4 regions of the Streptosporangium sp. NPDC049046 genome follow, and region 1 is predicted to be linked to each of the others. Evidence: riboswitches for the same ligand, from Rfam matches in the RefSeq annotation. Region 1 holds a riboswitch; each other region holds the start of a gene.
What was found. A riboswitch is a leader RNA that binds a small molecule or an ion and turns the genes downstream of it on or off. The one in region 1 is predicted to bind cobalamin.

Region 1 (7,216 bases):
GGCGTCGGGGTGCAGGAAACGGGCGATGTCGGCGATGGCCAGGATGTTGCGATAACCGGGGTGCTGGGCCGCCACCGGAAGCGCGAGGTAGCGCTGCTCCTTGGCGGCGGGACTGTTCTTGGCGATGGCGAAGGCCTCGGCGGCCTTGGCCGGCGAGCTCGGCATGTCCTCGCCGCGCAGGGTGGAGTAGTCGCTGATCAGGACGGCCTCGGGCTGGGCGGCGCTGACCTTCTCCGCGCTGACCTCGGTGTAGTCGCCCTTGACGTCGGCCAGCACGTTCGTCCCACCGGCGGCGGTGATCATCTGGTGGGTGATGCCCGAGCCGCCGTAGGCGTTGACCGGCCCCTTGCCGCCGTCGGTGGCCAGCACCTTGACCGGGCTGCGGTCGGCGACGCGCTTCGTGACATCGGCGAGCCTGCCCTGAAGTTCGGCGATCAGCGCGTCGGCGCGGTCGGGGACACCGAAGATGGCGCCGAGATTGCGCAGGTCGGCGTAGGTGTCGTCGATGGTGAACTCGAGCACCTCCTCGGGGCTGCACCAGCCGCCCAGGATGTACACCGGAGAGCCGGCCGCGTCCAGCTCCTCCACGGTGGCGTAACCACCGGCGGCGTCGAAGCCGGCCATCGCGTTGTCCAGGACGAAGTCCGCGCCCTGGGAGAGCATGACCTCTTTTTGCGGCAGCATGATCGTGCCGGAGATCTCCGGGATCTTGGCGTACTGCTCCTGCTGCCCCGGCAGGAACGGGCTCTCGGAAAAGTTCGTGCGCCCGGCGACCTGATCGCCCAGACCGAGCGCGAACAGAGTCTCCAGAGAGGGGTGGTAGCCGGTCACCACCTTGGCGGGCGGCTTGTCGAACGTGAGCTCGCGCCCGCAGTTCTCCACCGTGACCGGGAAACCGGCCTGCGGCGCCGCCGCCTGTTCGGCCTTCTGGCCGGTCCCCTGAGTGGCGGGAGCCGGTGAGCAGGCGGTCAGCGTCAGAGCGACTGCCAGGACGAGCAGTCTTCTCATGATCGGGGTACCGCCTTCGGTGGCGCGTCGCCGCCAGATGGTCGGGGTGATGCGGGGCGGGCGGCTCATGTGGTGAGTCTCCGGAGGTTCGAGATCAAACGATCGTTGTGCATCAAAGCACCACATTCTGCACATAAGTTGCAATTGCCAGCAAGCCGCATCAGGTTGGCGATGGCCGGAGGGGGCCTCCCGTGCGAGGTGGAGCACACGGCACATGCCGTAAGTAGTTGCATAGTTATTGTTGTTGCGAACTAATCGCGATAAGGTCTGGCGCAGCAAGGAGATCACTGTGGGCCGATACACCCTTCCGGACATGCCCTACGACTACGCGGCGCTGGAGCCCGCGATCACCGGGGAGATCCTGGAGTTGCACCACGCCAAGCACCACGCCGCCTACGTCAAGGGCGCGAACGACACCCTGGAGAGGCTGGCCGAGGCGCGCGACAAGAGCGAGTTCGGCGGCCTGGTCGGGCTGGAGAAGACCTTCGCCTTCAACCTGTCCGGGCACGTGCTGCACTCGATCTTCTGGCAGAACCTCTCCCCCGACGGCGGCGACCGTCCCGACGGAGCGCTCGGCGAGGCGATCACCGAGCACTTCGGCTCCTTCGAGGCCTTCCAGAAGCAGCTCACCACCGCCACCGCCACCGTGCAGGGATCGGGCTGGGGCATCCTGGCCTGGGAACCGCTGAGCCGACGCCTGGTGGTGGAGCAGGTGTACGACCACCACGGCAACGTCGGTGTGAACACCACCCCGCTGCTGGTCTTCGACGCCTGGGAGCACGCCTACTACCTGCAGTACCGCAACGTGCGCCCCGACTACGTCGAGCAGCTGTGGTCGCTGATCAACTGGAACGACGTCATCGCCCGCTTCGACGCGGCCAAGGGCGCCTGACCCCATGACCGCGGCGCCCGACCGTCCGTCCTTCCTTGGCGAATGGTCCAACCGGACGGCCGGGCGCCGCCCCCTGCACATCCAGATAGTCGCCTCCCACGTCATCACCCGGTTTCCTGGGAGCGTCATGGGGGCCACGAGAACACCGAGACGATGCGCCCCTGGCAGATCGTCCCCTGATTGGGACCTTGATCAGGCATTACCCGATTCGTCGTATCGGATCGTCTGAACCCGGGCATGCCCGTGATGCGCGGGCATGCGGCAGATGAACTGAGGGCTCGGGATGCGGCCGGTGGGACGGGACGACCAGACGTGCGCCGACAGGCCACCTGTGCACCGGCGCGAGTTGCTCGGCCTGCCGCTCGTGGTGGTCTGCGGATCGGCGCTGACGGCTTGCGGGACGCATACCACCAACGTCTCCTACGCCACCTCGCCGACGCCTTCCACCCCGGCCGGGCAGATCGAACCCGTTACCCCACCTGAGGATCTGATGCGCGAGCACGGCGTGCTCAAGCGCATCCTGCTCATCTACCGGGACGGGATCCGGCGCATCGACAGCGGCCAGGTCGTACCGGCCCAGGCGCTGCACGCATCGGCGGGCCTCATCCGCTCCTTCATCGAGGAGTACCACGAGCGCCTGGAAGAGAAGTACGTCTTCCCGCCGCTGGTCAAGGCCGGCAAGCTCACCGGCACCGTCACGGTGCTGCTCCAGCAACATCGGCGCGGACGCACGGTGACCGGCCGCATCCTGAACGCCACCGGCACGACCGGCGTCGCGACGCCGTCCGCCCAGACCCGCCGCGCCCTGGTCGCCGACATGGCCGTCTTCATCCGCATGTACGAACCGCACGAGGCGCGCGAGGACACCGTCGTCTTCCCCGCCCTGCGCGAAGTCGTCTCCGCCAAGCAGTTCGCCGAGTTGGGCGAGATCTTCGAAGATGAGGAACACCGCCGTTTCGGTACGGCCGGCTTCGCAGGTGTCGTCAACCAGGTGGCCGACATCGAGAAGAGCCTCGGCATCTACGACCTGGCCCAGTTCACTCCCCGGGGGTGAGCTGTCGATGACTTGAACGCGATCATGCGGTGTGTGGCCAGGAAGCTTCCTGAACGCCGGCCCGAAGCAGGGCTTCGGGCCGGGAAGCGGCACTGATCAGAGATCCGCTCGGATAGCTCGGGCGGCGGCGACCATGTTGGCCAGGGCGGTTCGCGTCTCGGGGTAGCCGCGGGTCTTCAGCCCGCAGTCGGGGTTGACCCACAGACGGTCGGCCGAAACGGCCTGGAGGGCGTTGCGCAGGTTGTTTTCGATCTCCTCGGTGGTCGGGACGCGCGGTGAGTGGATGTCGTAGACGCCGGGGCCGATGCCGTTGGCGTAGCCGACCTCGGTCAGGTAGGGCAACAGTTCCATGTGGGAGCGGGCGGCCTCGACGCTGGTGACGTCGGCGTCCAGGTCGGCGATCGGGCTGATGATCTCGCCGAACTCCGAGTAACACATGTGGGTGTGGATCTGGGTGGAGTCGGCGGCGCCGGAGGTGGCCAGCCGGAACGCCCCGATCGCCCAGGCCAGATAGACATCCTGGTCGTCCTTGCGGAGCGGCAGGAGCTCGCGCAGCGCCGGCTCGTCCACCTGGACGATCCCGATCCCGGTGGCCTCCAGATCCGTGATCTCGTCGCGTAGCGCGAGGGCGACCTGGCGGGCGGTCTGCGCCAAGGGCTGGTCGTCGCGGACGAACGACCAGGCCAGCATCGTCACCGGCCCGGTGAGCATACCCTTGACCGGCTTGGACGTGAGCGACTGGGCGTAGGAGGCCCACTCCACCGTCATCGGCTCGGGGCGGGAGACGTCGCCGTGCAGGATCGGCGGGCGCACACAGCGGGAACCGTACGACTGAACCCAGCCGTGGTCGGTGGCGGCGTAGCCGTCGAGTCGCTCGGCGAAGTACTGGACCATGTCGTTGCGCTCGGGCTCGCCGTGGACGAGAACGTCCAGGCCGAGCTCCTCCTGAAGCGTGATCACGCGAGCGATCTCGGCGCGCATCGCCTCGACGTAGGCGTTCTCGTCGATCCGTCCCGCCCTGTGATCGGCGCGGGCTTTGCGGATCTCCGCGGTCTGCGGGAACGAGCCGATCGTCGTCGTGGCCAGCTCGGGCAATCCCAGCTTGGCCCGCTGCGCCGCGAACCGGACCGCTCGATCGGCTCGCCGCACGTCACCAAGAGCCTCCAACCGGGCCCGGACGTCGGGATCGGCCGGTACGGCGGGGGGTTTCACGGCCGACGGGTTCTCGGAACGTAGATCGGCGGCGAGACCGACCAGCTCGGCGACCTTCTGCCGGGCGAACGCCAGCCGCGCCCGGACCGCCGGGTCCAGTGCCGTCTCGCTGTCGAGGTCGACCGGAACGTGCAGCAGTGAACAGGAACTGCTCAGCTCCACCGTGTCGGCCAACCCGAGCAGCACCGCGTACGTCGACTTCACCCGCGCGGGGTCGGTGCGCCACACGTTCCTGCCATCGACCACGCCGGCGACCAAGGTCTTGCGGGCCAGCCCGCCGACCGAGGCCACCGCCTCCAGGTTGCCGGGTCCGGCGACGAAGTCGAGCCCGATCGCCTCGACCTCGGTGGAGGCGACCATCCGTAGCGCCTGCGCGCCGACGGCGCCGAAGTACGTGGCGAGCAGAATCTTCGGACGGCTGGGCAGGCCGCCAAGCCGCCGGTAGGCCCGCCCGAGCGCTTCGATCTCCCGGGCCCCGAGGTCGCGGGCCAGGACAGGCTCGTCGAACTGCACCCATTGCGCGCCCGCGCCCGCCAGCCGTTCCAGCAACTCGGCGTAGGTCTCCACCAGGGAGTCCAGCAGGTCGAGCGGGGTGAATCCCTCAGGTGAGTTCGGCGCGGCCTTGGCCAGCAGAAGATAGGTGAGCGGGCCGACGAGCACGGGCCGCGTCTCGATGCCGAGCTTCCTGGCCTCTAGATACTCGGCCACGGGCTTGGCGGCCGAGCCTCCGGCGAGCTGGAACCGGGTGTCCAACGCCATCTCGGGGACGATGTAGTGGTAGTTGGTGTCAAACCATTTGGTCATCTCCAGGGGCGGAAGCTCGGCGGTGCCTCGCGCCATCGCGAAGTACCGGTCGAGCCCGGTGAGGTCGCGGTAACGCGCGGGCACGGCGTCGATCATGACCGTGGTGTCGAGCACCTGGTCGTAGAACGAGAACGTGTTCGACGGGATCGCATCAAGGCCCGCGTCACGCAGCTCGGTCCAGACCGAGCCGCGCAGCGACGCGGCGGCCGCCTCCAGCTCGTCGGCGCCGATCGTGCCGGCCCAGAAATCCTCGGTGGCGAATTTGAGCTCCCGATGCGCGCCGATGCGCGGGTAGCCCAAAACGGTCGTCCTCATGGCAACTTCCCTCGTCTCGCCAGTATGCGGCCAGGCAGGAGAGAGAAACGCAACGCGGAGCAGGACCCCGGCGAGCGCGTCCCAGGCCCTCCCACGAGGCCGCGGACCACCGCGCGCCGAGCGGCACGCGGGCGGAGGCAGGTCTTCGGACTCGCGGGCACCATGCCTGAGGCATGACCTACTGGCCGTCGCTTCCCAGGCACGCGCCCAGTGCTTGTGACGGCGGTCGTTCCTGCTTACCGCTGCGGGGCAGTCCCGGATTCACACCGGGTTCCCTCTTACGACGCTCGCCCCCCGAAGGAGACGGGCGAACCATCCACACCGGAGAGCTTAACGGCCCGGCCACCGTTCGGGCCCAGTCGTGTGCGCGTCGGTGGCTCACTACGGGCGAACGGCGACCGACTCGGCGGAGAGCGTGACCTCGATGGTGATGTGCGGATTGTCCACTTGCGGGAGCTGAAGCCCACGTTTGAACTCCTCCGCATCGTCCGGCATCACCTTCGGCTGAACTGTGACCTTGACGTGGCCGGTCTCGTCATCTGGGTGCGTCGTCATCGTGGCCACCTCAGGACGGGATTGGAGCCAGGACACGACCGTGTCCTGGGCCTGCCGAAGCTCCGCGGCCGAGAATCCCTTGCCGCCGATCAGGGTGACCTCCACGGGGAGGGTCCTGGCCAACTCGATCGCGCGAGTCGGAATGGGCCCCTTGAAGCCGACGCGCAGCCCTCGCTGGTCGTCGACGTACCTGACGCCGGAGATCTCGTCGGGAAACTCCGTATTAAGTTTGTCGATCACCTGACTGTTGGACGACTGCGAACCGAAGCGGTCGATGGCCTCCTCGTAGGAGATGCCCTCCGATCTGGCGATGGTCCCAAGGTCGACCAACTCGGCGTAGGGAATGCCGTCGATCGTCACGCCCGGGTCGGTCACCGCGGGGTCGTAACCCTCGAAGTCCGTCGGCTTGGGCGACGAGGTAGCAGCCATCCGGGTCGCGTACCGCTTGACAACCTCCTCCAAAGGCCGACCCGACGACGCCGCCTCTCGCTTGAGCCGCTCCAGGGTGGGCCGATGCGCTTTGGGCTGATCGGCCCGCGGCAACACGATCGTCTCGCTTCCGGCCACAGTGAGTGCCGGACCGGCACCGGACTGGCCGCAGGCGCACAACGACGCAAGCATCGCAATGGTCAAAAGCAATTTCTTCACACCTAAGGGACGCTCCGCCGCCCTGAAGGGTTCATCCAGGCGCTCCCGGTACGGCGAAGTCCGTTCGTCAAATAACTTGGGTCTCCTGGCGCACTCCGGAAGGCACGGTCCGGCGCCGTTACGCGGGCGGAGGACGGTTGTGACCGGGCTCTCGCCGTTGCGGAGCCGGCCTGGTGCCGATGCCGGTCCGTGTCCTGGTCGCCCCGGTTGCCTGCCGAAGTGAAGCGCGGCCGGTTGCCCGTACTCCGTTGTTATAGGTGGCCGTTCACTCAGTCCGTCATCTCGCGGGCGAAGTGTGGTTCCGCCGCTTCCAGTCGCGGTACCGAGATGCCCAACCGTCGTGCTTCGGCCAGGGTGTCCCGGCAGACCTCACGTGGCTCCTCGGCGTCGGGATCGGAGTGCGCCGCGAAATTCACGCGCGCGAGCGCGACATGAGCGGTCAGCCAGGCGAGCACGGGGGCCGTCAGCCAGGTGGGCGCACGCAACGACAGCACACCGCGGTGACGTCGCAGGTCGACACCGCGCGCCTGGAGGAGCGGCAGAAGCTCGCGGATGGCCAGCAGCGCCTCGCGCAGGTCGTCCGTCGCCCCTATCAGCTTGGACAACGAGCCCAGTCTCAGGCTTTGGGAGTGCAGGCCCGCGTCGAACACGAAATGGATCCACAACCAGCCGCGGAAATCGGATTGTTCCCTGAACCGGAGTCCGGCCTCGCGAAACGCCTGGCGTAC
Region 2 (7,216 bases), on a different contig from region 1:
ACGACATAGGTGGTACGGATCGTCGAGGTCTGTCCGTCGGTGTCGCGCAGCCGCGCGGTCATCCCCTGCTCGTCCTGTTCCAACGCGATCAGTTCCTGGCCGAAGTGCACCCAGCCGGGGCCGAGCGACTCGGCGTGCTCGCGCAGCAGCGGCTCCAGCACGTCTTGGGAGCAGACCGCGGTGAAGGCAGGGCTGAAGGCCGCCCGCGCCGGGTCGGGCAGGTTGCTGTTACGGATGTGGTCGGCGCAGGTCAGGGAGGTGCCGAAGAAGAAGTGCAGGCTCTCCTCGCGGGGAACTCCGGCGGCCAGCACGGCCTCCTCCAGGCCGTAGCGGCGCAGCACCTCCATGGTGCGGATGCTGAGCGCCCGCCCCTTAGGGAAGGCCGAGGTGGCCGCATGCCGTTCGACGAGCAGCGAGGGCACCCCGAACCCGGACAGCGCGATCGACGCGCACAGGCCGACCGGTCCTCCGCCGACGATGAGCACGGGAACGTCCACGTGCCTCCTTCCAGAAAAAAAGGGGGGCGGGGCGGCTCGTACGGAACCGCCCCGCACAATCGGTCAGCCCAGGGCCTCGGTCAGCGCGTCGGCGCCTGCCCGGTACACGGCGAGCAGATCCAGCCCCTGGTCGGGGAAGTTGTTGATGACCACACGCTTGGCCTCGACACCCGCGAGGGCGTCCCCACCGGGCATGGCGGAGTTGTCGAGCACCAGCCGGGGCTTCTTGGCGGCCAGCTCGGAGATCTGGCCGGCGGTGGGCGGCTGCGGGCCGAACACCCCGGCGGGCTGAGCGCCGGCCAGATCGGAGGCCCAGGCCACGAACGCCTGCGAGACGATCACCGGCGCGGTGCCCTTGGTGGCGGTGGTGACCTTCTCCCTCAACGCGGTGTACTCGGTGTCGAAGGCCGCGGTCCACGCCTCGGCAGCCTGGGCGGTGCCGAACTCACCGCCCAGGCGCCGCACCTCGGCCTTGACCTTGTCGGGGGCGTTGTCCAGGGAGACCTCGATCAGCTTGGCCTTGGACCCGGCGGCCTCCTTGAGCTTGCCGGCGAAACCCTCGAAGGCGGCGTACAGCACCACGTCGGCCTCGGCCACTTTCGCCAGATCCGACGGCTTGGGGTCGTAGTCGGCGGCGTGGTGCACGCCGGGTGGGACGATCACCGTGATGTCGGTCGCGCCCGCGGCCTTGGCGAACCCCGCCTCCCAGGTGGAGGCGGCGACCACCTTCAAACCGCCTCCCGTGGATGAAGTGGGAGAAGCGGAGGGGGAAGCCTCCTCGGTGCTCCCGCAGGCGGCCATGGCCAGCGCGGCGACAGCGGCCAAGGCAGCGAGACGGAATCGGCGCAAGATGATCATTTCGTGAGGATCCTTTCCGGAATCGAGTAGAGAAGGACGGTGCAGACCCCGCCGACCAGCACCAGCACCGGACCGGGCGGGAAGTCGAAGAGCAGGGCGAGGAAGAAGCCGCCCAGGTTGAAGACCAGCCCGAAGGCGACCGACCAGCCGACCATGGCCGACAGTGACCGGCCGACCCGGCGCGCGGCCAGGGCGGGCAGCAGGGTGAGCGCGTCGACCAGCAACGCCCCGGTCAGCCGGATGGCCGAGGCGATCGCCACCGCGATCACCACCAGCAGGACGAGCGTGAGCCGCTCCACGGCCACGCCCGAGCAGATGGCCAGCTCACGGTCGTGCAGCAGCAGGGCCAGGTCCTTCCTGCGCAGCCCGTACAGCACCGGGACGAGCGCGGCCAGGACGGCGAGCGCGGCCACGTCCCCGGGGCGGGTGGCCAGGATCGACCCCCACAGCAGCTCGAACGCCCCGTTGGCGTTCACCCCGGAGATCGACAACACCAGCAGCGCCGCCGCGATGGCCAGCGTCATCAGCAGGCCCATCGCCCCCGACAACCCCGCGCTGCTGCGGGCCAGCGGCGTGAGCGCACCACCGGTCAGCCCGCACAGCACCAGCGCGCACAGCAGCGGATCCAGCCCGGTCAGCAGGCCGATCGCGATGCCCAGCAGCGCCACGTGCATCATCGCGAAACGGACCGGCATGATGTCCAGCCCCACGATGAACACCCCGACGATCGGCAGCGCCACCGAACCGAGCAGCAGCGCCACCAGGGCCAGCCGGACCGAGGGAATCTCCAGCAGCGTCCAGATCGAGTTCACCGGACCTCCCGCAGCCGCCCGGCGGCCATCTCAGCCACCCGCCCGCACGCCTGGGCGACCACCCGGTCATGGGTGACCACCACCACGCTCACCGCCAGCCCGGCCAGCACGCCGGCGACCTGCTCCTGACCGGCGAAGTCCAGCGCCGCGGTCGGCTCGTCGGCCAGCACCAGCCCCGCCCCGGCCGCGACCTGTCCCAGCGCCCGCGCCAGATAGGCGCGCTGCAACTGGCCACCCGACAGGGTGGCCAGCGGGCGTTCCAGCAGTGCGCCCACTCCCAGGTCTTCGGCCGCGGCGAACGCCCGCTCGGCGTGTCCGCCGCTGGCCAGTAGCTCGCGCACCAGCAGCGGAAAGCGGCCAGCCGCTTGGCGCTGCGGGATCCAGGCGACCTCGGAGCGGCGGCGGGCCCAGTCGGCCGGCGTGCGCGCCCGCCGTCCCGAGACCTCGATCACCCCGGAGACCTCGCGATGCAGTCCAAGAAGCGCGCGCAGCAGCGTGCTCTTGCCCGAGCCGTTGGTGCCGGTGATGGCCAGATGCTCGCCAGGGGCGAGCGCCAGGTCGACGGCGTCCACCGCGAGGAGCCGGCCGTGCCGACAGCTCACGGCGGACAGGCGTAGACCGGCGGCGGACGCCGGGGAACCGGACAAGGGGACGGGGACGGGGACGGGCATGGGCGTACTCCGGTTGGGGGGAGGGGCACGGCGGCAGCAGGGCGGACCGGGTCCGCCCGGGAGGGCATCGTGAAGAGACGGGACCGCCTGTGGGGGCAGCCCGTGAAGAGGGAGCGGTTCAGCCGCGGATCGGCAGTGGCGGGGCCCGCCCGCTGAGCGCGTACCGCAATAGCGCGGACCGCAGGAGCGGCGGTGCGAGGGAAGTCGTACGCCATAGGCGGGCAGGCGCGGCCGTCTGGCTACACCGGACCCTCAGCAACCGGAACAGCCGGACGGCGAGGCGGCGCAGCACCGCCCAGAGCGCGGCCTCGCCGCGCGCCAGCCACAAAGCGGCCAGCGCTCCCGCCCAGCCGTGCGCCACCACCATGCCCAGCCCGGGGACCAGCCCGGAACCGGAATGCGCGTGCCCGCCGACCTCGGCCAGCGGCGCGATGAGGTGAACCGTGGAAAAAAGCAGGTGCAACGCCACCTGCGTGCCTGCCAGTAACGGCCAGATCACGCCCAGGCCGCGTTCACCGCCGGTCGCGGGCAGCGCCACCAGGAACGCCAGCGCCAAGGCGCACGCCGCCGCCGGTGCGGAGACGACGCCCCCGCCGGACACGTGGGCGAGCACACCGAGCCCCAGGCACACCACGGCGAAGGCCGCGGCGCGGGCGAGACGTAACGTCAGGTGCGCGGGCATGGCCGGCGGATCACTCCGCGCCGCCGGAACGGCCTCGGCGAGAGGCCTGCAACCAGATGCCCGCGCCGATGGCCACGATCGCGGCGAGTGCGACCCAGATCCAGCCCGGCAGGCTCCCGGCGTTCTCCTGCTCGCCGGTGGCGGAAGCGGGGCCAGGCGAAACGGGCTGCGCGACCACCGGTGCGGACGCTGAAGCCGTCGGCTCCGGCACCGGTGTGGTCGCGACGGTCGGCGCGGCCTTCGCGGACGGTGTCGCCGGGGCGGTCACGATGAAGGGAGTCTCCCCCTCGATCGGGTGACCGTCGGAGGAGACCACCCGCCAAGCGATCACATAGTCACCCGGGTCCAGAGGCGCCGAAACGTCGGAGGTGACCGTGTCACCTGCGACCTTCGCTTTGCCGATGTCGATGATCGTGTCGCTCGCCGTGCGCAGCGCGACCGCTGGGAAGCGGACCTGAGAGCTGAACTCCAGCCTGATCCGTTCGACGGCGGAGACCTTGGCATCCTTGGCGGGAGAGCTGCTCTTGAGACGGTCGTGGGCGAGCGCGGCGGGTGCGCCGAGCAGGACGAATATGGCGCAACACAGGGCGGTGACAACGGTCGTGCGGACGGATCGTGGCAGGGACGCCATCGTGGACTCCAGAAGGGACCTCCGGCCGTGCCCTTGGCACAGACCGGCGAAACGGAAGGAACGCCTCCAGCGAAAAAGGAGGGCGTCTGGTCACGGGGGCACGCCGCCCTCCGGACCCTTCCTCCAGGTCCTTCAGCCGGCGTGTCGCGGCGCGGGTGGGCCGCGCCGCCGCAGCACCGGCAGGATTTCCCAGCCGCCGTACGGCCGGACATCGGCGGCCGGAACGGCCCGCCACACCGGCGACGCCACCTCGGCGGGGACGGCGAACAACAGCCGGATCAGCGGCCTCGGCCCGCCGTACAGGCGGATCATCAGCCACAGGGCGCTCTCGCCTCTGTGCAGCCACCAGCCGGTGCCCAACGCCACCGCGAGATGGATCATCGTCATGCCCAGGCCGGAATGGCCGTGCTCGGCGGAGGACATCGCCTGCGGCGCGGGCGCGGCGCGATTGAACAGCTCATGCAGCAGGATCTGCGCGCCGATGGTCGCGCCGAGCACGACCTCCACACCGCGCTCGCGCCCGTTGAGCGCGTACGCCACGCAGAAGGCGATCAGTGCGCCCAGAACGGCCACGTGCGGCGGGATCAGGCCGCCCCCGGCCAGCGCGTGGCCGCCCGCGGAGACCACAAGGCACATCGTCGCGAAGACGACGGCTCGTGGCACGCGCAGCGCCGACACCGTAGGGGTCACAAAGGACATCCTGTCAGCCGGGTGGCTCGCCGAGAAGACCGGGACAGCGGATCATGCCTCAGGCCGTCGCGGCCGGGTGCGTGAATCTCATACCCGGACATACGTGGGAACGGCTCCCGCCGTTCACCCGAAACGCGGGACGGTCATGCGAAGAGCGCCTCGTTTCCCATGGCGGCCGTGCGTGCGGTCCCGGACGCCGTTGCAACGATCACTGAACGAACCGGTCGGGGGCTTGTCGTTAATGGTGGTTGTGCGAACATGGTCGGCGTAGGCGACGGCGGAACGAGGAAGCCGGTGTGAATCCGGTGCGGTCCCGCCACTGTGATCGGCGAGTGAATCCCGAACAGGCCACTGCCCGCGTGCGGGTGGGAAGGCCGGGAGGAGCATCGACCCGAGAGCCAGGAGACTCACGCTGTCGCCTCCTCACGAAATGGGGCGGATCTCCCCAAGAGAGGACGGTGGCCGTCATGCGGTTCTCCCGCTATAGGGCCCTTCAGCCTGCCCGTCGTGCAGGACTCTCCTGGTGATCCGGCCTCTCGCCCGTCGCGGCAGCCGTCGAGGAACGGTGGCCGCGGCCAGTTTCCAGGAGACCACCTATGGGCATCCCCCGCCCGATCACCGGCGTGCTGCTCGCCATCCTGCTCACCGCCACCGCCTGCGGCGCCCCCGCGCCGCAGGGCTCACCGAGCGCTTCGGCGGCACCGCCTTCGGCCGAGGGCCGTTGCGTCACGAGCTTCGACGCCGCTGAGGACTACTTCCCGGTCAAGCAGAAGGTGGAGCACGCGACGAACTTCACGCTGACCTACGCCAAGAACTATCAGGTCCTCACCGTCAAGCAGCCCGCCCCCGGCGCCAAACCGGAGACCTACGTGCTGGTGCGGTGCGGCACCCCTGCTCCCGCGCTCACCGGCGAACTGGCCGCGGCGGTCACCGTCGAGACCCCGATCGAGCGGCTGTTCTCCGCTTCGACCACCCACCTGCCGTTCATCACCGACCTGGGCGTGCTGGAGCGGCTCACCGGTGTTTCGTCGGCCGGGTACATCGCCTCCCCCCAGGTACTGGCCCAGGTGAAGGCCGGGAAGATCACCGAGTACGCCAAAGGTCAGGAAGTCGACACCGAGAAGGTGATCGCCGCCAAGCCGGACGTGCTGATGAGCGGCGGCACCGAGGACAAGGCCTACGGCCCGTTGCGCCAGGCCGGGATCACGGTGGTGGCCAACGCGGAATGGCTGGAGTCCACCGCGCTGGGCCGCGCCGAGTGGATCAAGGTGATGGCCGCGCTGACCGGTACCGAGGCCAAGGCCGGTGAGGTGTTCGGCAAGGTCGAGACCGACTACACCGCCCTGGCCGCCAAGGCCAAGGCCGCCGCACCGGTCACCGTGCTGCCGGGCCAGATGTACGAGGGGCAGTGGTCGGTGCCCAACGGCGGCAGCTACGTCGCGGGGCTGATCAAGGACGCGGGCGGCACCTACCCGTGGGCGGACACGCCGGGCCCCGGCAGCACCACCCTGGACCTGGAGGCTGTGCTGTCCAAGGCCAAGGACGCCGAGGTGTGGCTGGCCGCCGTGAACGAGTGGAAGAGCCTGGCCGATGTGGAGAAGGCCGACCCGCGCTACGCCAAGTTCGGCGCGTTCGAGTCCGGAAGCCTCTGGTCGGCGAACAGGACGCTCGGCCCCGGGGGCGGCAACGACTTCTACGAGCGCGGCGTCGGCCACCCGGACCTGATCCTGGCCGACCTGGTAGCGATCTTGCATCCCGACCTCGCGCCGGGGCACGCCTTCACCTTCTACCAGCAGCTGGCCAAGTGACGGCTCTGGCCCTCGCGGGTGTTCCGGCGGCGGCCCGGCGCCGCCGGAGCGTCGTTCTGGCCGTCATCGGGGTCGCGGTGCCGCTGGCGTTCGCGCTGGCGGTCCTGCTCGGCTCGACCTCGATCCCGCTGAACCAGGCACTGCTCGCCTTGGTGCGTGACACCGGCGCGGACCCGGGGGTTCAGGAGATCATCTGGACGGTACGGTTGCCGCGCGCCATCACCGCGGCCCTGGCCGGAGCGGCCCTGTCGGTCTCGGGAGTACAGCTGCAGACTCTGTTTCGCAACCCGCTGGCCGAGCCGTACATCCTGGGGGTGAGCTCGGGGGCGAGCCTGGGCGTGGCGCTGGTGATCATCGGGTGGGGCGGCGCGGCCGGCGCGTTCACCGCGGGCATCGCGGGCCTGGGCCGCGCGGGCGTGGTGGTGGCCGCCTCGGCAGGTGCGGCCACGGTGCTGGGGCTGGTGCTGGTGCTGTCGCGGCGGGTCAGGTCGGTGGTGACGTTGCTGATCATCGGCGTGATGGTGGGGTCGGCCGCCACCTCGCTCATCACGCTGCTGCTGGTCTACA
Region 3 (7,216 bases), on a different contig from region 1:
TGCGGTCGGTCACGGCGGCGAGGTATCCGAGCACGCTGACGGCGTCGGGGCCGTACTCCTCGACGCTCCACACCGAGTCGACGCCGATGCTCTCGGCGCGTTTGATCACCGGGAGCACCTCGTGCATGGGTTCGCCGCCGTAGCCCATGGCCAGTCCGAGCCGCATGCGTTCTCCTTCTTCGGGGTCAGGCGAGAGGTCAGGCGAACGGCAGGGGTTGCCGTACAAGGTCAGGTGAGGCGGGCAGCCGGGTCCCGCCGAGGAACGGGAAGGCCGCCGGGGCGTCGCAGTACAGGCCGGGCGCCAGCACCCGGGCCACGTGCAACCCGGCGTCCCCGGCGTCCGGGGTGGTCAGGTCGACGGCGTAGGCGCGAAAACCCCGCTCGGTGAGCGAGCGCAGCGGCCCGGTGGTCTCCGGCGGCAGCGGTGGGCCGCCGGGGAGGCGCAGCCGGTCCAGCACCTCGCCCTGGAGGCGTTCGTCGAGGTAGACCTGGACGTGCAGGCGGACGTCGTTGACGTCGCGCCAGCCGCGCGCCAAGGCGTCGAGGTAGCGCCGGTCGGCGCGCCGCCGCAGGTAGGGGCGCCGACCGATGTCGCGGCGCAGCAGGACGCGGCCGGTCTCGTAGGTGCCGACGGCCTCGGTGAACGCCTTGGCCGCGGCCTGTTGCTCATCTGCCCGGCAGGCGCTGCCGAACCCCACGACCCGGTGCGCGCGGTCCTCGACGAACACCGCCGCCACGGTCGCGTCGAACGTCGAGGGCACCCGCAACAGGGACACCGTCAACCCCGCCTCCTCGGCCTGGGCCAGCGCCGTGACCAGCGGGCCGCCCGCGGGCCTGGGCAGTGGTGAGGCCGCCGTGGTGCTGGCCCACCACGTGGTCACGGCGTCGCGTTCGAGGACCTCGCGCAGCGCCGCCTGCCGGGCCTGCTCCGGGGTCGTGCCGGCGGCGGTCCCGGCGAGGACGGGGTAGTTGGTGAGCGGCTCGGCGCGGCGGGGGCCGGTGAAGTAGTTCACGTACACCAGCGAGGCGGGCACCAGGACCCGCTCGCCGGAGACCAGGTCGGTGGCGGGCGCCCAGGCGATCTCCAGATCGGGGGTCATCGCGACGAACGGGAACCCGCGCGCCCGGTACTGGCCCTGCGAGTAGAGGGCGAACGCGCGTGGGTCGGCGGCGGGTTCGGTCAGGTCGTGGTAGGCGGCCCGGCGCAGCCCGGCGGGCACCTGGTTGGCGCAGTGGCGTTCGATCGCCTCTCCGATCGCGGCCGCCCGCGCCGCCTCCTCGTCGCCGAGGGCCGCACCGCCGGTCACCTCCGTGCCCTCGATGGGGAAGGCGGAGTAGGAGACCAGGCTGGGCACGACGGGGTCGCCGGGCGCGTCGCGGCGGACCTGTGCGATCACGAACGCTCCTCCTGAAGGGGCCGGGGAGAGGCCGGGGCCCGGTGAGGGGCCCCGGCTCGGGGCGATCTACTCGTCGTCGTCCTGGCGCCACTCGAACGGCGAGTCCACCGCCGGAGTGTGGGACTTCAGGCAGTCCTGCGGGCCCTCGGGCTCGGCGAATCCGTGGTGTGCCATGCGCCTCCTCCTTCTGCAGGTGATTTGCAGGTGCGAACTACACGCAACACCATAGGCATACGGTCGCGGTGAATTCAAGAATTCATTTCTTCGCCAATGAGCAGTCATCGCATTTGGAACCGCCGGGCACCCGGTAATAAAGGCAGCACGTGGTGCGCCGGAAAGCCAGCTCAGGGGAGATGAGCGCTCCCTTTCCCGCCAGATGGCCGCGGGCCAGCAGGTCGGTGACCAGGCCGGTGGCGGGTCCGGCCAGGTCCGGGCGCATGGCGGCTATCGCGCGACCTGCCTCGGCCAGGGCGGAGGCGGCGTTGCCGTACAGCAGGCCGGGGGCGACCTTAACCCGCAGGCCGGCCGCCAGCGGTTCCAGGTGGCGGCGAATCACCAGGTCATAGAGTTGGGCCGGTGATTCGTAATGCCATCCCGTAGGAGTAGGCAGGCGGAGATCCGGGCCCTCGTCGGCGCGGTCCAGACGGGTCAGGTCGGGCACCACCGCGTGGGTGAGCACGGTGGCCAGGAGTGGAGACCAGAGCCGCGCGGCGTGGCCGAGCTGGGCGATCGAGGCGCCGATGCGCAGCTCACGGGTGCCGTACCTGGTGGCCGTCGCCTCCACCAGGTCGGTGAAACCGCGTTCGTAGTCGCATTTCACGTCGTGCCACCCGGCCGCGTCGCCGCCGATGCGCAGAGAAAAGAACGAGCCGAACCCGGCGACCTCTTCGAGGGCCGTCAGAATCGATTCAGTCGATGCCGATTCCATTGTGCCGAAGCTCCGTTCTTTAAAATCGCACGGCTAACAAGCCGGATGGCGGATCCGGCTTTTGCGCAAAAAGGTTTTATTTCGTGGCGCGGCTCCCTGCGGTTCGGAGACTCACCTGCGGCACCCCTGTCACCGAGTGGATCGCCACCTCGGCGTCCACCCGGTAGACCTCGGCGAGCAGGGCGGGGGTCAGCACGTCGGCGGGGGTGCCGAGAGCGACGACGCGACCGGCGTCCATGACGCAGACGCGGTCGCAGAAGGCGGCGGCCATGTTGAGGTCGTGCAGGGCGACCACCGCGGTGACGCCGAGGCCGCGTACCAGGTTCAGCGCGTCCAACTGGTGGCGCAGGTCCAGGTGGTTGGTCGGCTCGTCCAGCACCATCGTGGTCGGCCGCTGGGCCAGCGCCCGCGCGATCAGCACCCGCTGCTTCTCCCCGCCCGAGAGCCGGTCGAAGGGCGCGTGCGCCAGATCGGCCACATCCAGCCGCCCCAGCGCGTCGGCGATGATCGCCTTGTCGGCCACGTTGTCGCCGTCGAAGGCCCGTTTGTGCGGGGTGCGGCCCATGGCGACGACGTCGTACACCGACAGCTCGAAGTCGCCGCCGCTCTCCTGCAGGACCGCGGCCAGCTGACGGGCCAGCCGCCCCGCGGGCATGCGCCACACGTCCTCACCGTCCAGCAGCACCCGGCCGCCGGTCGGCCTACGCGCCCGATAGAGGGTGCGCAGCAGCGTCGACTTACCCGCCCCGTTCGGGCCGGCCAAGCCGAGCATCTCCCCCTCGGCGACCTCGAACGAGACCTGGCGGACCAGGTCGCGGTCGCCGACGCGGACCGACACGTTCTCCACGGTCAGTGTCACTTGGAGCGCCTCCGCATCAACCACAGGAAGAACGGCCCGCCGACCAGCGCGGTGATGATGCCCACCGGGATCTCCTCCGGCGCGATCAGGGTGCGGGCGGCCAGGTCGGCCACGATGAGGAAGGCCGCGCCCAGCAGCGCGGTGGCCGGGAGCGCCCGGCGGTGATCGGCGCCGATCAGCAGCCGGACGACATGCGGCATGATCAGCCCTACGAAGCCGATGGCCCCGCTGACCGCGACGATCGTGCCGATCATCATGGCGACCAGCACGAACAGCGCCGCCCGGAAACGGTGCACATCCAGCCCGAGCGAGGCCGCGGCCTCCTCCCCTGCCAGCAGCAGGTTCAGCGGCCGCGACACCCCGACTAGCGCGAGGGTCCCGGCCAGGACGGCTATCGCCGGGATCCACACCACCGTCCAGGTGGTGCCGGCCAGGCCGCCCAGCATCCAGCGCACCGCCGCCTGCGTCTTGTGCGGGTCGTTGGAGGTCACGATCAGGAAGCCGGCCACGGCCGAGAGCACCTCGGCCATGGCCACCCCGGCCAGCACCAGCCGCACCGTCGTCATACGCCCGCCCGAGCGGGCCAGGAAGTAGACCGCCACCAGCGCGGCCAGCGCGCCGAGGAAGGCCGCGATCGGCAGGCTGAACGCGCCGAACACGCTCAAGCCGAACACCACCACAGTGACCGCCCCGACACTCGCGCCAGAAGAGACTCCCAGCAGCATCGGGTCGGCCAGCGGGTTGCGCACCAGCGCTTGGAGGGCCATGCCGCAGACCGACAGGCCCGCGCCGATCACCCCCGCCAGGACGACCCGCGGCAGCCGTACGTCCATCACGATGGTCTCCCGCACCGGTGTCCAGGCCGGTTCGGCCAGGGCGGGATGCAGGTTGTGGAGCAGGATGCCCCACACCTGCCCTGCGGGCAGGGCCACCGACCCGGCCGCGACGGCCGCGGTGAGCGCCCCACCGACCAGGAGCACGAGCAGGCCGAGCACGATCGGATACGGCACCCCCGGGCGCTGCGCCAACGGCACGGCGCCTGCGACCGGTTCGCTCACTTGAACTGGTCTCACTTGAAGCGGTCGGCGTGCAACTGGCGGGCCAGCGCCTCGACGGCTCCGGGCGCCCGTACGCCGAGGACCACCGACGACAAAGGCAGCACCGCGAACCGCTTGTTCCTGATGGCCGGTACGTCCCTCAGCGCCGGGTTGGCCAGCAAGAACCTCTCCTTGTCGGCCACCGGCTGGTCGCCGTAGTCGTAGATGACGATCCAGTCGGGCGCGCGCTCGGCGACCTGCTCGAATGAGACGTCGCCCCACATCTTGTCGACGTCGGCGAACACGTTCTGTGCCCCGGCCAGCTTGATGATCTCGTTGCCGACGCCCTTGCCGCCGGCGGTGAAGGCGGTCTTGTCGCCACTGTCGTAGACGAACAGCTTGACCGGGGCGGTGTCGCCGAGCTTGGCCTTCACACCGTCGAGGGTCGCCCGCAGTGTGGTGATCAACGGTTCGGCCCGGTCGGAGACGCCGAAGATCTTCGCGACATTGCGGATCTCGGTGTTCATCAGGTCCAGGGACACCGCACCTTCGGCGCACCCCTCGATATTCAGGTATGTCTTGATGCCGGCCTTGTGCAGGGCGTCCCGGCTGCGGCCCTCCTTCTCGTCGAAGGTGCTGCCGAAGCCGCCGTAGACGAAGTCGGGCTCCTCGGCCAGCAGGGCCTCATACGCCGGGTACTCCTTCGAGACGACCTTGATGGCGTCGTAGGCCGCCTGATACTCCGGCAGCACCTTGTCGTCGAGGTAGGCGGTGCCGATCATCGACCTCTCCAGGCCGAGCGCCAGCATCACCTCAGTGGCGTGCTGGTTCATGGATATCGCCCGCCGCGGCGGCTGCTCGTACGTGCTCTTCACCCCGCAGTTGTCAAGGGTGACCGGGAAGCCCGCAGGCGCGGAGGCCGCCGGAGCGGCGGCCGGGACATTCTCAGCCGGGATGCCGCCGCAGGCGGCCAGCACTCCGGACACCAGGAGGGCGAGCAGCAGGGGAATGGGGCGTCTGCCCGTCATGACGTGTTCCTCTCACGGAATCTGCGCAACGGGGCGGATCTGAAAGAGGGAACACTTCAGGGCTTCTCGGCGCGGCCACCGGCTCGACGGGCACGAGAGCCCACTCCTCTCCGGGGAAATCCGCCCCAGTTCATCGAGGAGGCGACCGCGTGAGTCTCCTGGCTCTCGGGTCGAGGCTCGTCCCCGCCTTCCCACCCCGGAGAGGGGCAGTGGCATGGTGGGGATTCGCTCGCCGATCACAGTGGCGGGACCGCGCCGGATTCACACCGGCTTCCTCAGTCCGCGCTCGCCTTCGGCATCATCATCACACGAAGCGGGTCGATGCGCACAAGCAGGGCACCCTTGTCCTGGGAAGTGCGGGTGGAGACAAAGGCTCGGCAATCCTGGCGCGGAGTGGCTTCAGCACCACACGCTGGTCTTTTCGCCGGACCGATGTCACCGGCGCGCGGTTGAGGTGTTCGTCATCGGAGGGTCGACCTCGCGGGGCGGCAAGCGGCGCGGCGGGGTGAAACGGTACAGCTCAAGGATCGGCGGCAACGGAACCAGGCCGGGACCACCAGCGCGAACCCACTCGGCGACATCGGCCGTGGCATCCTCGTCGTTGACGAGGGCGAGCCACACCGGACGGCCACCGGCCGCCCGCCCCTCCGGGGTCGGCTGCACGATGAGAACATTGGCCTGGTCGCACACGTCAAGGCACTCGGTCACGCGGACGTCGGCGACCTCGGCCAACCGGCGGATCTGCTCGTCGTGGTCGAGGGCGGGTACCTTCCGCACGCTCCCGCAGCAGCAGTCCCGGCACACGGTGATCCTTTTCATGCGTTCCTTCCTCAGGCGGGCTGGCGGCGCGATACGCGACCGCCATACGTGCTGACTCCGGGCACCCGGTAGCTCTCCCGCACCGTCACGCTTCCAGCACACGACGCCACACGGCGGCGGAGCCCCCCTCTTATCCGTGCTTGAAGCCCTTTCCGGCGCGGTCCAATGGATCGGGGCCGATTCCGAGATAGGCGGCTCGAAGCTCGTCCCAGGCGATCAGCCGGTCGTAGTCGGGCGGGTCGAGGATCTGCTGGCGGTCGGTGAGGAACGGGTTGGGCAGCAGCACGGTCATCAGCTGGTCGCCCTGGCCGTTGAACATCCGCATCCCCCAGGAGACGGGGTGGCCGTCGGCGCTGATCGAGCGGTAGAGCTCGGCGCGGGCGCAGCGGCGGATCCGCCCGAGTTCGGGGCCGCTGGCGGTGTGCTCGCCGATGCACAGGTGAAAGTGCCAGCGGCCGAAGTCGACGGTGACATATCCGTCGTACAGGCTGATGCGTTCGGGCGCGTTGGGGGCGGCGACCTCCCAGGCCGCGCCCTGGACGATGACCCCGAACCAGATGTGCTCCCAGTGGTGCTCGAAGATGTCGGTGACCAGCGACAGCAAGGTGCGCTCGTCGGTGGGCAGCGCCCACACGTGCAGGGTGCCGGTGCCGTGTTCCTCGACGACGGTGTGGCTCATGCGGGTCCTCCGGCCTGTCGCAGGGTCAGCGCCCACTGCTCGCGGCGCGTGTCGGGGTCGATGAGGGCGCAGTCGCCGCATTTGCCGCCGTTAGGCAGGCGGTAGTACAGGCAGCAACTGCGCCGAACGAAGAACGGCTGTCCGGGAGCGGGTTCGACCAGGTCGCCGCCGCCCTGAAGCACTCCCAGGGCGAGCAGTTCGCGGCCGAGCACGATGGTTCGCGCGGCGAGTTCGGGGCGCTGTCGGGCGATGGTCCGGATGGTTCCGGCCAGGGCGGAGGCGGCGTTGCCCCACAGCAGCCCGGGGGCGATCTTCACGATCTCCCCTACGGCCTGCGCCAGCGGCTCCAGCAGCTCGGTCACCACGGTGTGGTGCAGCGCTCCGGCGACCCTGGCGGGGGCGAGGACCTGCCAGCCGTTCGGGCGCTCGGCGCGCAGCGGCAGCGGCCCGCTGGGCGCCTCCCGCCAGT
Region 4 (7,216 bases), on a different contig from region 1:
GCTGGTCGGCCACGTACTCCAGATAGCGGCGCATCTGGTCCACGCTCATCCCCAGCAGGCCGTCACCGCACAGGTCGGCCGCGAAGGCCAGCTCCGCCGCGACCGCCTCCTCGATCATCCGGGTGACCTGTTCGACGAGCTTGTCGTCGAACAGGTCCGGCTCCTCGGCCCGTACGGTCTCCACGACGCCGAAGGCGAACTCCATGTGCATGGACTCGTCGCGGAAGACCCAGTTCGTCCCGGTGGCCAGGCCGCCGAGCAGGCCCCGGGAGCGGAACCAGTAGACGTAGGCGAAGGCCCCGTAGAAGAACAGCCCCTCGATGCACGCCGCGAAGCAGATCAGGTTGAGCAGGAACGCCCGCCGGTCCTCCCTCGTCTCCAGCCGGGTCAGCCCGCCGAGCGAGTCGATCCAGCGGAAGCAGAACTCCGCCTTGTCGCGGATCGAGGGGATGTGCTCGACCGCGGCGAACGCCTTGACCCGCTCGTCGGGATCGGGCAGGTAGGTGTCCAGCAGGGTGAGGTAGAACTGGACGTGCACCGCCTCCTCGAACAGCTGCCTGCTGAGATACAGGCGCGCCTCGGGGGCGTTGAGGTGCTGGTAGAGGTTGAGGACGAGGTTGTTGGCCACGATCGAGTCGCCGGTGGCGAAGAAGGCCACGAGACGGTTGATCAGGTGACGCTCCTCGGGCGTCATCCTCGCCAGGTCCGCCAGGTCGGAGGTGAGGTCCACCTCCTCGACCGTCCAGGTGTTGCGGATCGCGGCCCGGTAGCGCTCGTAGAACTCCGGGTAGCGCATCGGCCGCAGGGTGAGATCCATGCCGGGGTCGAGCAACATCGGAAGAATCGCCTTTCTGAAGGCTGCTGAGGACTGCTGAGGGCTGTCGACGGACCGGACGGCTACTGGCAGGCGTCGCAGTACTCGGGGTTCTCCAGGGAGCAGGCGACGGCCTCGGACACGACTTCGGACACGACCCCGGACACCGCCCCGGGCTCGGCCGCGGCCCGTTCCGCCGGGGCCGCCACAGTGGCCTGCGCGATCCGGGTGGCCGGGCGCGAGCGCAGGTAGTAGGTGGTCTTCAGGCCCGACTTCCACGCGTAGGCGTACATCGAGGAGAGCTTGCCGATGGTCGGCGTGGCCATGAAGAGGTTCAGCGACTGCGACTGGTCGATGTACGGGGTGCGCGCGGCGGCCAGGTCGATCAGCGCCTTCTGCGGCAGCTCCCAGGCGGTCCGGTAGAGCAGCCGCAGGTCGGCGGGGATCTCGGGGATGTCCTGGACCGAGCCGTCGGCGCGCTTGATCGCGTCGCGGATCGGCGCCGTCCACAGGCCGCGGGCCTGGAGGTCGCGGACGAGATAGCGGTTGACCTGGAGGAACTCCCCCGAGAGGGTCTCGCGCTTGAAGACGTTGGAGACCTGCGGCTCGATGCACTCGTAGCAGCCGGCGATGGAGGCGATCGTGGCCGTCGGCGCGATCGCGATCATCAGCGAGTTGCGCAGGCCGGTCTCCGCGATCCGCCCCCTGAGCTCCGTCCACGCGGCCGACGTCGCGGCCCCGTAGTGGTCGGGGTGCAGCACCCCGGCGGCGGCCCTGGTCTCCTCGTACGAGGGATGGCGGCCACGCTCGACGGCCAGGTCCGAGGAGGTCCGGTAGGCGGCGAGCGCGATCTCCTCGGAGATCCGGGTGGACAGCTCCAGCGCGCGCGGCGAGTCGAACGGCAGCCGCAGCGCGAACAGCACGTCGGCCAGGCCCATCAGGCCGAGCCCGATCGGACGCCACCGCCGGTTGGCCGCCTCCGCCTCGGGAGTCGGGTAGAAACCCAGGTCGATGGTCCGGTCGAGGAACCGCACCGCGGTACGGACCGTCGCGCGCAGCCGCGCCCAGTCGATCCCGTCCTCGAGGTCCCCTGACAGGTGGGCGGCGAGGTTGATCGAGCCGAGGTTGCAGACGGCGGTCTCGGCGTCGCCGGTGACCTCCAGGATCTCGGTGCAGAGGTTCGACAGGTGGATGACGTTCTCGGGCCTCGCCGTCTGGTTGGAGGTACGGTTCGCCGCGTCCTTGAAGGTCATCCAGCCGTTGCCGGTCTGGGCGAGCGTGCGCATCATCCGCCCGTACAGGGTGCGGGCGGGGATCCGCCGGGTGAAGCGGCCCTCGGCCTCGGCGGCCCGGTAGGCGTCGTCGAACGCGGCGCCGTACAGGTCGGTGAGGTGCGGGACCTCCTTGGGGTCGAACAGCGACCAGAGGCCGTCGGCCTCGACCCGGCGCATGAACTCGTCGGGGATCCAGTTGGCCAGGTTCAGGTTGTGCGTGCGGCGGGCCTCCTCGCCGGTGTTGTCGCGCAGTTCCAGGAACTCCTCGACGTCGGCGTGCCAGGGCTCCAGGTAGACGCAGGCCGCGCCCTTGCGGCGGCCTCCCTGGTTCACCGCGGCGACGCTGGAGTCGAGCGTGCGCAGCCAGGGCACGATGCCGTTGGAGTGTCCGTTGGTGCCCCGGATCAGCGAGCCCCGCGAGCGGACCCTGGTCCAGGCGATCCCGATGCCCCCCGCGTACTTCGACAGCCGCGCGACCTGCCCGTAGCGCTCGTAGATGGACTCCAGTTCGTCGCGGGGCGAGTCGAGCAGGAAGCACGAGGAGAGCTGGGGCCTGCGCGAGCCCGAGTTGAACAGCGTGGGCGAACTGGGCAGGTAGGACAGGGTGGCCATGAGCGCGTACAGCTCGGCGGCCTCCTCGACGGTCTCGGCCAGGCCGCAGGCCACCCGCAGGAAGAAGTGCTGCGGGCGCTCCAGGACCTTGCGGGTCCTCGGGTGGCGCAGCAGGTAGCGGTCGTAGACGGTGCGCAGCCCGAAGTACTCGAACCTGGCGTCCGCCTCCGGATCGACCAGCGCGTCCAGGACCGCGGCGTGGGCGGACACGAACCTCGCGAGCCCGTCGGCGACCAGCCCCGCCTCGTGGGTCGCGGCGACGGACTCGGAGAAGGCGCGGACGCCGTGCTCGGCGGCCTCGTCGGCGATCAGCTCGGCCAGCATCGCGGCGGCGACCCTGGAGTTCTCGGGATCGGTGATCACCCGGGCGGCGGCCTCGTCGATGGCCAGCCTGCGGGCGTCCGTGGCGCTCCCGATGCTCCCGGCGCCGTCGTCGCCCGTCGCGGCCACCGCGGCGCTCCGCGCGTTCCCGGTGTTTCCCGTGCCGCCATGGCCCGTCGCGGTCACCACCGCGCCTTCGACGCCGCTGTCGCCCGTCGCGGTCGCCGCCGTGCTCCCCGTCGCGGTCTCCGCCAATGCCTGTGTCACCTGGTGCCCCTCGCTCGATCGGACTCGCCACAGGCTCCGCCGGATGGCACGCGTCCGCGAGCGATCCCGGGCACGCCGGATCGCCTCGTTCCGCGGGCCCTCCCACGAGGCCCTGGACATTCACGTCACCGGCAGGTCTTCGGACTCACGGGCGCAACGCGCATGCCTACCGGCCGTCGCTTCCCAGGTATGGATCACCCAGTGCTCAATGACGGCTTTCGTTCCCGTTCACCGCTGCGGGGCAGTCCCGGAATCTCACCGGGTTCCCTCTTGCCTCGCCCCCTGCGGGGCGAACCAGCAACGAGCAGGATCCTACATCTAGGGGCGCCTGACGCAACTACCCCAACAGGTTGTGTCGGAGGACTTCAGTAGCCCGAGCTCGTGAAGCACACCGCGGGCGCGGGCCGTCTCGGTGGCGAGCCACTGGCGAAAGTCGTCGCCGCTGAGATAGACCCGGCTCCAGCCGTGGGCCGCGCACAGGGAGCGCCAGCGTGGCGCGGCGTCGAGCCTGTCGCACAGGGCGATCGCGGCGTCCCTGTCCTCCGGGCTCATGTCCTTGGGCCCCAGCAGGCCGCACCAGTCGCTGTACTCCAGCCGGACGTCGACCTCTCTGAGCGTCGGCGCGTCGATCCCGTCGATCCGGTCGCCGGAGGAGACCGCCAGGGGCCGCATACGGCCCGCGGCGATCTCGGAGCGCAGGGCACGCGCCGATCCCAGCAGGGCCGCCACCTGGCCCACCTGGAGCGCCTCCACGGCGTCCTCGGGGGTGAGGTATCCGGCATACTCCAGCAGCCGGGTGTCCACCCCGAGGCACTTGCCGATCATGCCGTAGAGCACGTGCTCGGAGCCCCCTTCCGACCGGCCGCCGACCGCGAGCCCCGCCGGGTTCCGGCGCAACCCCGCGGCGAAGTCCTCGAAGGTCAGCAGGCGGGAGTCGGCGGGGACGACCAGGACCGCCCAGTCGCCGACCAGGCGGGCGATGGGAGTGGCGGCGTTCACCACGGCGACGGTGTTGGCGATCTCCGCGGCCGCCACCATCGGCATCGCGGTGACGAGCAGCCTGCCCTCTCGCGCGAAGGGGCCACCGAAGGCACCGAAGGCACCGAACGCGTCGCGAGGGGCGGAGCCCAGGGCGCCACCCCGCTCGACGGCCATCGCGGTACGCGCCAGTCCCGCCTGGACCGCGACGGTCGCCAGCCTGCCCGCGATCCTGTCCCAGCCGTGGCCGTCGGCGGTCGGTTCGAGGAGGAGCAGGCGCTTCACCACCGAGCCGGCGTCGTTCGCGCCACACCCCGCGGCGAGCAGCACCCCCGCCGCCAGCGCGAAAAACCCCCTACGGCGCATAAGCGCCCCTTCCCCCAAGAACCCCCTATACCACAGGTTAGTACCCCATCACTATCTGTGACGAGACGGGGGGAGGGAAAGGGCGCGGGGCTCACTCCACCGTGACGCTCTTGGCCAGGTTCCTGGGCTTGTCGACGTCGCGGCCCAGGGCCACCGCCGCGTGGTAGGCGAAGAGCTGCAGCGGGATCGAGAGCAGGATCGGGTCCAGCTCGGTCTCGTTCTTGGGCACCACGACGCAGTCGTCGGCTAGCTTGGGGTCGGCGTCGCGGTGGCCCACCATGAGCACCCGGCCGCCCCGGGCGCGGATCTCACCCAGCGTGGTGAGGTTCTTGTCCAGCAGCTCGTCGTCGGGGACGATCGCCACCGTCGGCATGTCCGGGCCGATCAGCGCCAGCGGCCCGTGCTTCAGCTCGCTCGCCGGATAGGCCTCGGCGTGCACGTACGAGATCTCCTTGAGCTTCTGCGCGCCCTCGCGGGCCACCGGATAGCCCCTCACCCGGCCCACGAACATCATGCTCGGCGACTCGGCGTACTTACCCGCCAGTTCCTTGATCTGCGGCTCCAGCGCCAGGATCTCCTTGATCTGGTCCGGCAGCCTGCGCAGGCCGTCGCAGATCCTGCGGCCGTCGGCGGGAGACAGGTCGCGCACCCGGCCCAGGTGCAGCGCGAGCAGCGCGAAGGCCACGGCGGTCGAGGTGAACGCCTTGGTGCTCGCCACCGAGACCTCGGGGCCCGCGTGCAGGTAGACGCCGCCGTCGCACTCGCGGGCGATCGCGCTGCCCACCGTGTTGACGATGCCGAGCACCCTGCCGCCCTTGCGCTTGAGCTCCTGCACGGCGGCGAGGGTGTCGTAGGTCTCGCCCGACTGACTGATCGCCACGTAGAGGGTGTCGGCCTCCACCACCGGGCTGCGGTAGCGGAACTCGCTCGCCGGCTCCGCGTCGGCGGGGATGCGCGCCAGTTCCTCGATGAGCTGCGCGCCGATCTGGCCCGAGTAGTAGGCGGAACCGCAGCCGATGATCTTCACTCGGCGGAACGAGCGGCTCTCCCGCGCGTCCATGTTGAGACCGCCCAGGTGGGCGATGTGGAAGCGGTCGTCCAGCCGCCCGCGCAGCGTCCTGGCCACCGTGTCGGGCTGCTCGGAGATCTCCTTGAGCAGGTAGTGCTCGTAGCCGCCGGTGTCGTAGTGCCCGGCCTCCCAGTCGACGGTCAGCGTCTCCTTGGCCGTCTCCCGCGCGTCGCTGGCGAAGGTGTTGAACCCGTCGGCCCGCAGCACGGCGATCTCGCCGTCCTCCAGGTGCACCACCTGGCGCGTGTAGCGGACCAGCGCGGCCACGTCGGACGCGGCGAACATCTCCTTCTCGCCGATGCCCAGCACGATGGGGCTGCCGTTGCGCGCCACGACCACCTCGCCGGGACGCTCGGAGTCGATCACCGCGATCCCGTACGTGCCGACGACCCGCTTGAGCGCGGTCCGCACGGCCTCCTCCAGCGAGTCGGACTCCTTGACCGTGCGGGCGATCAGGTGCGACAGCACCTCGGTGTCGGTCTCCGACAGGAAGATCGCACCATCGGCCTCCAGCTTGGCGCGCAGCTCGTCGGCGTTCTCGATGATGCCGTTGTGCACGACGGCGATGCGCTCGTCGGTGGACAGGTGCGGGTGGGCGTTGACGTCGCTGGGCGCGCCGTGGGTGGCCCAGCGGGTGTGACCGATACCCAGGCCGCCCTTGAACCGCGCGGGCACGACCGCCGCCAGGTCGGCCACCCGGCCCTTGACCTTGCGCATCTTGAGGCCCTTGTTGGAGATCACCACACCGGCCGAGTCGTAGCCCCGGTACTCAAGACGCTGCAGGCCCTCCAGCAGGATGGGCGCCGCGTCCTTGGGCCCTACATAGGCCACGATTCCGCACATGTAACCGCTCCTTATCCATGAACATCGCTAAACGATCGAGGTACCGTCGCCTGTTACCCGTAGACGATCCGGCGAAGCTGTCTCAGGGAGAGTTCGGGTGCCGCGACACGGCGTACCGCCAGCTCGGCGGCGACCCTGGGGAAGATCTCGTCGTTGACCAATCCCCTGGCCCTGAGCTCCGTGTGGCGCCGCCGGACGAACTCGTCGACGGGCTCGGAGAAGTAGGCCAGCACATCCGCGACGACCCGCGCCGCCTCGCCGGGACCGAGCGCGCTCGTCCGGATCAGGTGGGTGATCAGATCCTCATGCGGATTCCGTGCCGTGGACACAGATCAGGACCATACGCATCCCGGAGGGAACACACCAAGTTTCCTGCCCGATTTCGGGCAGAGAATCTCCTCAACATCACAACCTCACCACAATGCACGACAGTCGGTAATCTCTGATAACTCTAGGTAGTCGCCAGAGGGGGAGGAACCGCCATGCGCCGCCTGCCAGGGATCACCGTCGTCACCGCTCTCGCCGTCCTCGCCTCGGTCGCCCCCGCGCAGGCGGCACGTCCCGGGGATCGGCCGGCGCACCCCCGGACGCCCTCACCCCTCTCCGGGACCTCCACACCGTCCGGCACGGCGACGGCGGGAACGAGCGCGCGGTCCGGCAGGCAGGCCGCCT

Region 2: another riboswitch for cobalamin. It lies ahead of AB0B96_RS31995 (ABC transporter substrate-binding protein); the one in region 1 lies ahead of metE (5-methyltetrahydropteroyltriglutamate--homocysteine S-methyltransferase).
Region 3: another riboswitch for cobalamin. It lies ahead of AB0B96_RS31970 (ABC transporter substrate-binding protein); the one in region 1 lies ahead of metE (5-methyltetrahydropteroyltriglutamate--homocysteine S-methyltransferase).
Region 4: another riboswitch for cobalamin. It lies ahead of AB0B96_RS07885 (ribonucleoside-diphosphate reductase subunit alpha); the one in region 1 lies ahead of metE (5-methyltetrahydropteroyltriglutamate--homocysteine S-methyltransferase).

The regions. Positions count from the first base shown of each region.
Region 1 covers NZ_JBEZEZ010000039.1:163-7,378, reverse strand. The annotation lists gene AB0B96_RS36060 (ABC transporter substrate-binding protein) at 1-1,077, opposite strand, end outside; gene AB0B96_RS36055 (superoxide dismutase) at 1,298-1,900, shown strand; gene AB0B96_RS36050 (hemerythrin domain-containing protein) at 2,193-2,954, shown strand; gene metE (5-methyltetrahydropteroyltriglutamate--homocysteine S-methyltransferase) at 3,051-5,285, opposite strand; cobalamin riboswitch at 5,404-5,617, opposite strand; gene AB0B96_RS36040 (hypothetical protein) at 5,667-6,269, opposite strand; partial or broken gene AB0B96_RS36035 (ketopantoate reductase) at 6,758-7,216, opposite strand, start outside.
Region 2 covers NZ_JBEZEZ010000028.1:92,214-99,429, reverse strand. The annotation lists gene AB0B96_RS32030 (FAD-dependent monooxygenase) at 1-497, opposite strand, end outside; gene AB0B96_RS32025 (zinc ABC transporter substrate-binding protein) at 561-1,355, opposite strand; gene AB0B96_RS32020 (metal ABC transporter permease) at 1,352-2,167, opposite strand; gene AB0B96_RS32015 (ATP-binding cassette domain-containing protein) at 2,164-2,769, opposite strand; gene AB0B96_RS32010 (MFS transporter) at 2,957-3,520, opposite strand; gene AB0B96_RS32005 (copper resistance protein CopC) at 3,531-4,151, opposite strand; gene AB0B96_RS32000 (hypothetical protein) at 4,284-4,841, opposite strand; cobalamin riboswitch at 5,090-5,271, shown strand; gene AB0B96_RS31995 (ABC transporter substrate-binding protein) at 5,438-6,649, shown strand; gene AB0B96_RS31990 (iron ABC transporter permease) at 6,646-7,216, shown strand, end outside.
Region 3 covers NZ_JBEZEZ010000028.1:83,160-90,375, forward strand. The annotation lists gene AB0B96_RS31945 (LLM class flavin-dependent oxidoreductase) at 1-166, opposite strand, end outside; gene AB0B96_RS31950 (YcaO-like family protein) at 198-1,397, opposite strand; gene AB0B96_RS31955 ((2Fe-2S)-binding protein) at 1,654-2,325, opposite strand; gene AB0B96_RS31960 (ABC transporter ATP-binding protein) at 2,402-3,184, opposite strand; gene AB0B96_RS31965 (iron ABC transporter permease) at 3,181-4,242, opposite strand; gene AB0B96_RS31970 (ABC transporter substrate-binding protein) at 4,254-5,249, opposite strand; cobalamin riboswitch at 5,380-5,576, opposite strand; gene AB0B96_RS31975 ((2Fe-2S) ferredoxin domain-containing protein) at 5,685-6,068, opposite strand; gene AB0B96_RS31980 (hypothetical protein) at 6,199-6,747, opposite strand; gene AB0B96_RS31985 (ATP-binding cassette domain-containing protein) at 6,744-7,216, opposite strand, start outside.
Region 4 covers NZ_JBEZEZ010000004.1:331,300-338,515, forward strand. The annotation lists gene AB0B96_RS07880 (ribonucleotide-diphosphate reductase subunit beta) at 1-835, opposite strand, end outside; gene AB0B96_RS07885 (ribonucleoside-diphosphate reductase subunit alpha) at 898-3,288, opposite strand; cobalamin riboswitch at 3,401-3,602, opposite strand; gene AB0B96_RS07890 (tripartite tricarboxylate transporter substrate-binding protein) at 3,607-4,632, opposite strand; gene glmS (glutamine--fructose-6-phosphate transaminase (isomerizing)) at 4,724-6,544, opposite strand; gene AB0B96_RS07900 (hypothetical protein) at 6,598-6,873, opposite strand; gene AB0B96_RS07905 (peptidoglycan recognition family protein) at 7,027-7,216, shown strand, end outside.